DNA from 4 places in the Lysinibacillus sp. FSL W8-0992 genome. Region 1 is predicted to be linked to each of the others. Evidence: riboswitches for the same ligand, from Rfam matches in the RefSeq annotation. Region 1 holds a riboswitch; each other region holds the start of a gene.
The links. A riboswitch is a leader RNA that binds a small molecule or an ion and turns the genes downstream of it on or off. The one in region 1 is predicted to bind thiamine pyrophosphate.
Positions count from the first base shown of each region.

Region 1 (2,203 bases):
GCGGACATAGTACAACACATTTTGAAGTAAAATAAGTGCCAGTCACTCAAACAATTCTGAATTCTTAGGGCACTGGGAGTAGGGTTAGACCACAAAAGAGTGCCAGTCACTCAAACAATTTATGTATAACAAAGTAAAAACCTACGAAGCCTCCTGCGGCTTACAGATTGTTGCGCCGCAGGAAAGCGAAGTGGGTTTTTACGTTATAGGAGCCCATTGGCTATTATTTTTTGTGTGTCGTTACGTTTGGAGTTGTTCCTTTTTTTGCTGCGACCACTTTTTTGACAATCGGAATAACGATGGGCGCTAATTTTATAGCAGTTTTAACTACTTTCGATACTTTCATGAATACGACAGCTCCTTAGTACTAAATTTTAACGAATAACTCGTACAGCTTGGACAATATTCCAAATGACAATGCCTAATGAAACGAGTAAATAAATACCAAAAGATACAAACCATATGATAATAAATGTATTCCCATTAGACGAAGGATCAAACGTGTTTAATGACATAGTAGAAAATATAAAGACGATAAAGAAAATGATACCAAAGACAAACGGTATTAAATGAGAAATAAGTGCTTTGATGGAGTGTCTCTTGACATCGCTATCTTTTGACACGAAATAAACGATTAACGGAACGATAAATGGTGCAAAAAAAATACTGAGATAACTAAAGGCAGATAAAATTTTTGGATTCTCCATAGTAGTCCCTCCTTTTTAATTATTTACGCATAGAAAACTCGAAAGTTTCAAAAAAATTAATGTTGAAAAGGTTGTAATTGCAAAAGTGTTTGCGTACAATGAGGGTGTTCAACAAAAAAATTAGATGTAACGACCACAAGGGGAGCTGATGATGTCAGCTGAGACTGGGCACGTAATGCCTTTACTCTTCGAACCTGTAAGTTAACGCTTGCGTAGGGATGTGGATAGAAACCGACACTTTTACGATGTGAGGCTCTGTCCTGGCATCGTTTTTTTATGCCGGATTGACATGCATATCAAAATGATTTCTATTCCTGCTCTTGTATCCTACATCGGAACAAAGGAGAGAATAATAATATGGACAAAAAAAGATTACTCATGCTGGTGGAAATTGCAATTTTCGCAGCGGTAGGACTTGTACTCGATCAAGTTTCCTTTAAAGTATGGGCACAAGGTGGCTCGGTAAGCTTAGTAATGGTACCAATCATCTTAATAGCATTTCGTTGGGGTCTCTTGTCAGGGCTCACAACCGGGCTATTGATTGGTGTTATGCAAACAATGTTTGGTGCTTATATTGTGCACTGGCTTCAAGGATTACTAGATTACGGGGTAGCCTTTACCGTAGTAGGTTTAGCGGCAATCGTTCGTGAACCTGTATTAAAAGCGGCAACAGCTTTAAATAAAAAGAAAATGGCCGTTTATATTGTCATTGGTACGTTGTTAGCTGGATTCCTACGTTATCTTGCGCACACATTTGCAGGTGCAGTATTCTTTGCAGAGTATGCAGGCGAGCAAAACGCATGGATTTATTCAATCATTTACAATGGAACATACATGCTTCCAGCAACAATTTTAACAGCCATTGTTGCTGTGCTATTATTTACAGCTGCGCCACAATTAATGCAGCGAAAATCTTAAACACTATAAGACTGTCCTAAAAGAGAAAATAGTATGCTAAGTGTTACTTAGTATGCTATTTTTTTTATCATCCAAGGTTTCCACGTTATTTGGTCAATATTTTTTAGTCGAAGAACTTCAAAAAAGGCCTAATTATTATTTGCATGGTACTTATGAAATAATGTTAGCATAGAATAATTAAAGCGTTTGGCGTTATGGACATATAAAGTTATGTTATATTAATGAATAGATATTAGATGAAAGGGACGTTAAAAATGATTGTAAAAACGCAAGAAGAAATTGAAGCCTTTAAAAAAATTGGTCGCATTTGTGCAGAAATTCGTGAGGCAATGAAGGAAGCTACAAAACCGGGTGTGACAACACTTGAATTAGATGAAATTGCAGGCCGCATGTTTGCTGAAGCAGGAGCTATTTCTGGTCCTAAAGGAGAATATGATTTCCCAGGATACACTTGTATTAGTGTCAATGAGGAAGTTGCCCATGGTATTCCAGGACAACGTGTTATACAAGAAGGGGATATTGTAAATATTGACGTATCCGGTTCACTAAATGGCTATTTTGCAGATACAGGTATTTCA
Region 1 covers NZ_JBBOZQ010000001.1:1,431,163-1,433,365, forward strand. Annotated here, with positions in the region: gene NSQ74_RS06870 (SMC family ATPase) at 1-35, shown strand, start outside; gene NSQ74_RS06875 (hypothetical protein) at 224-346, opposite strand; gene NSQ74_RS06880 (DUF4870 domain-containing protein) at 375-707, opposite strand; TPP riboswitch at 836-943, shown strand; gene thiT (energy-coupled thiamine transporter ThiT) at 1,065-1,625, shown strand; gene map (type I methionyl aminopeptidase) at 1,880-2,203, shown strand, end outside.

Region 2 (2,203 bases), 910 kb from region 1:
ATCGCTGTTCCAAACCAGCCAATCATTGCAGCGCCAATTGCTGATGTAATGTGATCATAGCCAGGAGCAATATCCGTCGTTAGAGGACCCAATGTATAAAATGGCGCTTCTTTACAAACTTCTAATTGCTTGTCCATATTTTCCTTAATAAGATGCATTGGCACGTGCCCAGGTCCCTCTACCATCACTTGTACATCGTGCTTCCAAGCAATTTGCGTTAACTCCCCTAGCGTTTCAAGCTCTGCGAACTGCGCCTCGTCATTGGCATCTGCAATTGAGCCAGGTCGTAATCCATCCCCTAACGAAAAGGCAACATCATACGTTTTCATAATTTCGCAAATTTCTTCAAAATGAGTATATAAGAAATTTTCTTGATGATGGAATAGACACCACTGTGCCATAATTGAACCTCCACGCGAAACAATACCCGTTACACGATTAGCTGTAAGCGGTACATAGCGCAGCAACACACCTGCGTGAATCGTGAAGTAATCAACCCCTTGTTCAGCTTGCTCGATTAGCGTGTCACGATACACCTCCCACGTTAAATCCTCAGCAACGCCATTTACCTTTTCAAGCGCCTGATAAATTGGCACTGTTCCAACAGGCACAGCAGCATTACGAATAATCCATTCGCGAGTTGTATGAATGTGCTTCCCAGTAGATAAATCCATAATATTATCAGCACCCCATCGTGTTGCCCATGTCATTTTTTCAACTTCCTCAGCGATGGATGAAGTAACAGCTGAATTTCCAATATTGGCGTTAATTTTCACGTGGAAGTTACGGCCGATAATCATCGGTTCCGCCTCCGGATGATTTATATTAGATGGCATTATAGCACGCCCTGCCGCAATTTCTGCACGTACAAATTCTGGTTTTAAATTTTCGCGAATCGCTATAAATTCCATTTCTGGCGTAATAATTCCTTGTCTTGCATAATGAAGCTGTGTCACATTACAGCCTTTTTTCGCACGTAAAGGTTTGCGAGAAAGCTTTGGAAAAACATTTTCCTTTATGCGCGGGTCATCCGCGTTGCGGAATCCATTATCCTCGGGCTTAATGGTACGTCCCTCGTATTCCTCTACATCGCTCCGTTCTTTAATCCACGCACGACGCAAAGCTGGTAAACCTTTTGTAATATCGACTTTGTAAGTTGGATCTGTATAAGGGCCACTCGTATCATAAACTCGTATAGGTGCATTATTCTCTTCACCAAAGCTACCCGTTGTGGGGCTTAGCTTAATTTCACGCATTGGCACTAATATATCTGGACGTGATCCTTCTACATATACTTTTTTACTTCCTTCAAAGCTTGTCATAATATTCATGTTTTTTTCGCTAACTGTTGTCATTTACTATTCCGCTCCCTTTTACGTAAATTATTAAAAGGACCGAATCTAGCCCACTCCAACAAGTAGCATTACAAATAAAAAGCCGAATCCAAAAAAATATTGGATCCGGCTGTACATGTAAGGTTACATTTATCGCAAAGTTCAAGGAGTGCGAAGTTCATTAACTTTCCCACGCTGGTATGAGCCAGATCAGGTCCAAAGGGTCAAGAAACCTCAATGCGTTTCCCTCTCAGCCCGACTCATCGGACTCCCCTAGTTAAGCTATTCAGTTTGATGCTAGTGTAACAGATATTCCTAATAGATGGAAGCCATTAAGTAAATAGTATTTCTGCCATATAAATTACGATTGTCACTGTAATACAGCTTACAATTGTTGAAAAAAGCACCGTTTGTGCAGCAGTTTCTGACCCTAAATCATATTCTAGAGCTAGACTCGAGCTATTACGTGAAGTTGGAAATGCACTCGCAATAAAGAGCGATTGGGCCACAACGCCATCTAAGCCGAGGACAAAAATGATAAGTAATGCAACAGCTGGACCTACTACAAGTCGTGTAAAACAGCTGACAAACACAGTTCTATTGAACATTGATTTAATTTCAAGCTGAGATAGTTGCGCACCGAGCGTAATAAGAGCAACAGCGATAAACCCATCAGCAACGTGGTCAATTGGAATACGGATAAATTGGGGAATGCCAATATTAAAGAAATTCATTGACACACCGATAATGAGCGCATGAATAATCGGCATTTTCAGGAAGTCCTTCACAATGGCCATACCTGATTTAGTTGAAGAAATTAAATTATATAATCCATATGTATAGGTCGTTACATTTTGAAAAATAACGAG
Region 2 covers NZ_JBBOZQ010000001.1:518,787-520,989, forward strand. Annotated here, with positions in the region: gene thiC (phosphomethylpyrimidine synthase ThiC) at 1-1,355, opposite strand, end outside; TPP riboswitch at 1,505-1,619, opposite strand; gene NSQ74_RS02460 (AEC family transporter) at 1,667-2,203, opposite strand, start outside.
Region 2: another riboswitch for thiamine pyrophosphate. It lies ahead of thiC (phosphomethylpyrimidine synthase ThiC); the one in region 1 lies ahead of thiT (energy-coupled thiamine transporter ThiT).

Region 3 (2,203 bases), 3.0 Mb from region 1:
CAAGCTAAACCAGGGTTGATTTTTTTCCGTATTGCTGACGAAGAACAGGCGATTTACCAGGCTGGACTAAGCGTACCGTACAGTGCAGAATATGAATTACGTCCTGTGAATGATACACTTGTCGAGCAACTAACGAAGCAAACTGGTGGCTCTGTCTTGAAAGAACCGCAAGATGTGTTCCGTAAGTTCACTAACAAAGGAGCAGAGCGCCAAAATATTGCAACATGGTTATTATTAACGGGGATGCTATTATTCTTCGTAGATATTACGATTCGACGCTTTGGCTGGAGCTTCATAACAAGGCATAAACAAAAAGAAAAGTCTGTAGAAGAAGCAACTGTACAGTCGGAAGACACGAACGTTGCACAGTTATTAAAAGGGATGAAAAAACGCTCTTAATTTAAAAAACGATGGCACATTGCTAAAAGCGTGTGCTATCGTTTTTTTTATAAACATAGCTACTTCGTAATAAGAAGATGCGATGCGGTTTTCTTTAGACTGCTAGCAATCATAATACCAAGAAATGCCCCAATTAAACTAGATGTAAAAAATGCAGGCATAAAAAATAATGCTCCTACGGACGTTCCCATTAATAACTGCGCATATGGTACAGCGACTAATGAGGCAAGGATACCAGTGCCAAATACTTCACCTACACCAGCTAGCCAGTTGTTGCGACTGTATTTATAAGCAAAGGCTGCACATGCCGCACCGATGACGCTACCAGGAATCGCTAAAAGAGAGCCTGTGCCTGTTAAGATACGAATCAATGATGTAACTATAGCAACGACGATGGAAGGCATAGGACCTAATAGAATGGCACAGATGACGTTGATCGCATGTTGTACAGGATAAGCACGTGCAATGCCAGTTGGAATGGAGACAAAAATAGAGCCTGCTACTGCAATAGCTACTAATAAAGCCATCGTAGTTAGTTTTCGAATAGACATGATAGATACTCCTTTTAGTTTTGTGCGATGAATCGCCGAAAGAACCCAGTGAACCGCCGGTAAAATGTGAGAAATCGCCGATAGAACTTCCGAAATCGCCGATTAAACCGGACAAATCGCCGGTAGACCTCGCAAAATCGCCGATAGCACTGTCTAATGAATACAAAAAAGCCGCTTCCTTGTCACGAAAGGAAGCGGCCTTGCATTTTAAATTACACGAAAGCAAGCGTCGCCACTTCCCTCCGCTAGTGTGAACTAGATCAGGTTCAAAGGGTCCGTATATGAGCATATACGTCTCAGCCTTGTAAAGACTCCCCTAGTGGTGTTAAACGATTTAATTTTTCGATAATAAATGTACCATATTACAAATAATTGTCAATGGACTAATTTATATCAGGCTGCATAAGATGCGGCGCCTTTTTCAATGTCCAAATAAGCGCTAGTAAGAAGCATGTCATTAAAATAATTGCCCCAAATATATACGGACTGTTCATATTCCAATCGAATAAAAGACCCGCAAGTGCAGGACCAATCATATTTCCAAGGCTCATATAGGCATTGGTAAGTCCAGCGGCTAAACCTTGTTCATTGCCAGCAAGTTTAGAAATCAGTGTGTTGACGGCTGGGCGAATCAGTGTTGTTGCCGTTGAGAAAATCGTTGCGACAACTAAAATAAGTGCGAAGCCAGAAACAAATAATATTAGGAAAATAGCTACAGCAGCAATAAATAAATTGACTAATACAACTTTCATTTCCCCATAGCGTTTAAAGAGTGGTGTTATGATGAACATTTGCACAACAACACCAAATGCGCCACCGACAGTTAAAATGATCGCAATATCGGTAGGTGTGTAGTTAAATTTGTCTGTCACAAATAATGATAATGTCGTTTGGAAATTGGCGATGCCGAACGAGAACACTAGCATAATAACCAACATAACAAAGTATGGCATTTGGACTGAACGTGCCATCTGCCTCACGAGATTGTCTTGCTTTTGTGCTTTCTGAGCTGCACTTGGTTTTGTAGAAGGTAATAACAACAATGAAAGGATAGAGGCAATAATAGCAGCTCCTCCGGCCATAAAAAATGGGAAATGCAAACTAACTTTAGATAGGAATCCACCAATACCTGGTCCAATCATAAAACCAAGAGACATAGCGGCACCTAACATGCCCATTCCTTTACCTCGTTCTTCATACGTTGTGATATCTGCTACAAACGCCATAATTGGAGGTGCTACAAAGGCAGAACC
Region 3 covers NZ_JBBOZQ010000001.1:4,400,012-4,402,214, reverse strand. Annotated here, with positions in the region: gene NSQ74_RS21945 (VWA domain-containing protein) at 1-399, shown strand, start outside; gene thiW (energy coupling factor transporter S component ThiW) at 459-950, opposite strand; TPP riboswitch at 1,171-1,278, opposite strand; gene NSQ74_RS21935 (MFS transporter) at 1,334-2,203, opposite strand, start outside.
Region 3: another riboswitch for thiamine pyrophosphate. It lies ahead of thiW (energy coupling factor transporter S component ThiW); the one in region 1 lies ahead of thiT (energy-coupled thiamine transporter ThiT).

Region 4 (2,203 bases), 1.8 Mb from region 1:
AACATTAATAGCACCCAATTCAATCATTTTTTTATTCATCTCTTCTATAATTTGGAGTAAGGTAGACAGTTCACCTTCCATTGTCGTTTCTAGTGGTTGCACTTCATAGCGCACACCTGAAGCATCAATGATCGCAATCGCCGCATCAACGAATGGAATCACATCCTCGTATTTTTCTGTTTTAGGTATAATTTGTACACTAATTAATGAATTAGCCATTTATTTTGCCCCTTTCTTTGGTAAGAAATCATTTGTAAAAGCTTGATCTGCATGAAATTCGCCTTCTAATACGTTGTTCTTTGTCATCCAGTCCGCATAGTTTTCCCAAACTGCTAATTTTTGTTCGCCCCATTGCGCTGCATCATCTTGATATTTGTTTGCTAACCATTCCTGACTTTTATGCACAAGTGCTTTATCTAAATCAGGTACCGCTTCAAGCAATATATCCGCTGCTTCACTAGGATGCTCAATGGCATACTCATAACCTTTTGTAGTAGCTGCAACAAATGCCTTTACCACATCAGGATTATCCTTAATCATCTTTTCATTCGTTGCAAGTACAGGTGTATAATAATCAAGTTGCTCACTATAGTCTGTTAAATACTGCATATTTAATTTTTCTCCACGAAGCTCCGCCTCAATACCTGTCCAAGCATAATAGATCCAAGCAAAATCAATATCCTTCTGCATCATTGTGAAAAAGTCTAAGTCTCCTGCATTCACGATATCTAATTTCTTTATATCAGCATTTTCTTTTTGCATTAGAGATTGTAAAACAGCTTGTTCTATTGGGCTTCCCCAACCACCATACGTTTTGTCTTCGTAATCTTTTGGTGATGTAATGCCTTTTGAAGCATCTGATGCAAAGCCAGATGTATTATGCTGAATAATTGCTGCAATCGATACAAGAGGCACGTCTTGAACACGTGCTTGCGTTATACCTTCCTGGTAGCTAACGCCAAACTGAGCTTTGCCTGATGCAACAAGTTGATCTGCCCCCGCATCACCAGGTAATATAATGTCTACGTCTAAGCCTTGCTCCTCAAAGTAGCCGAGCTTTTTCGCAACATAAAGTCCTGTATGATTTGTATTAGGTGTCCAGTCCAGTACAACGGATACCTTTTTCAATGTGCTTGTTTCCTCTTTGTCCTCTTTTTCGCTACAACCAACTAATGTTAATAATGCAGCAACAAGAACGAAAAACCACTTTTTCATGCTGTGTCCTCCAAGTCTAGTAGTTTGAAAGTGTTCACGATTGAATGTTTTCACCAGAAAAGGTATTCTTAGGCCATTTGCATCGCTTCTAATAGATTACTCCTAGTTTTAGGCGGAATAATGAATCCTAAACAAAAAAACGCCTAGGAGTTATCCCAGACGTTTGCAAACGGTATCAAAAAATAGTATACGAATATTTTTGAATAGATGTTCCCTACGCTGGTACGAGCCAAATCAGGTTCAAAGGGTCAGCATCTAAACGGACGCAATCTCAGCTGGCAACTTCCAGCCCCCCTACATTCTTAACTTATGAACTTTTCGTTGATTATTATACCCATATCTATCGTAAAATGACAAGCTAGTATTTTCGTAATTGATAAAAATGAGCTTCTATTGGACTATACAAGTATTCTGCAACATGACTTTTGCAAATAGAATATGCATGGAATTTGGAACATCAAAAATTCTTCAATACGAAACAGTTAATCTTTTGCAAAACCAACAAGTTAAAAAAGAGTTATTCTCCATACAACACGATATAACTTCCATCGCCCTTTGAAAAGATAGTTGCTATGTGTCATTTAGTTATAATTGAAATTAAACTAATTATAGAAAACATTTTTTCTTCGTGATTTTTGAGAGTTTGTGCTTTATTCAAAGTGTCAGGAGTGGAAAAAGCTTTTAAAAATTACCGTAGTATTTCTTGTTTTACTCGGAGCAGCTGGCTATGCTGTATGGCATTTAGGGACAAATATCGCTTCCGAAAAAATAATTGAAAAAGTGGAATCTAATTTAGATGACGAAAATTTTGAAGAAGTTAAATCTTATATCGAGAACGATTCGAAGGTTCAAGAAATTGTAAGCGAGGCAGCAACTACAAATCCGGATACACTTCCGTTCCAAACTAAGGAAGAAGCGACACGTGTGTTAATTAAAAAAGTGGGCGTTAATCGTTTACTTGAAATTCAGGAACAAGCGCAAAACGGTT
Region 4 covers NZ_JBBOZQ010000001.1:3,217,058-3,219,260, forward strand. Annotated here, with positions in the region: gene NSQ74_RS16220 (thiamine-binding protein) at 1-219, opposite strand, end outside; gene NSQ74_RS16225 (ABC transporter substrate-binding protein) at 220-1,215, opposite strand; TPP riboswitch at 1,410-1,521, opposite strand; gene NSQ74_RS16230 (hypothetical protein) at 1,861-2,203, shown strand, end outside.
Region 4: another riboswitch for thiamine pyrophosphate. It lies ahead of NSQ74_RS16225 (ABC transporter substrate-binding protein); the one in region 1 lies ahead of thiT (energy-coupled thiamine transporter ThiT).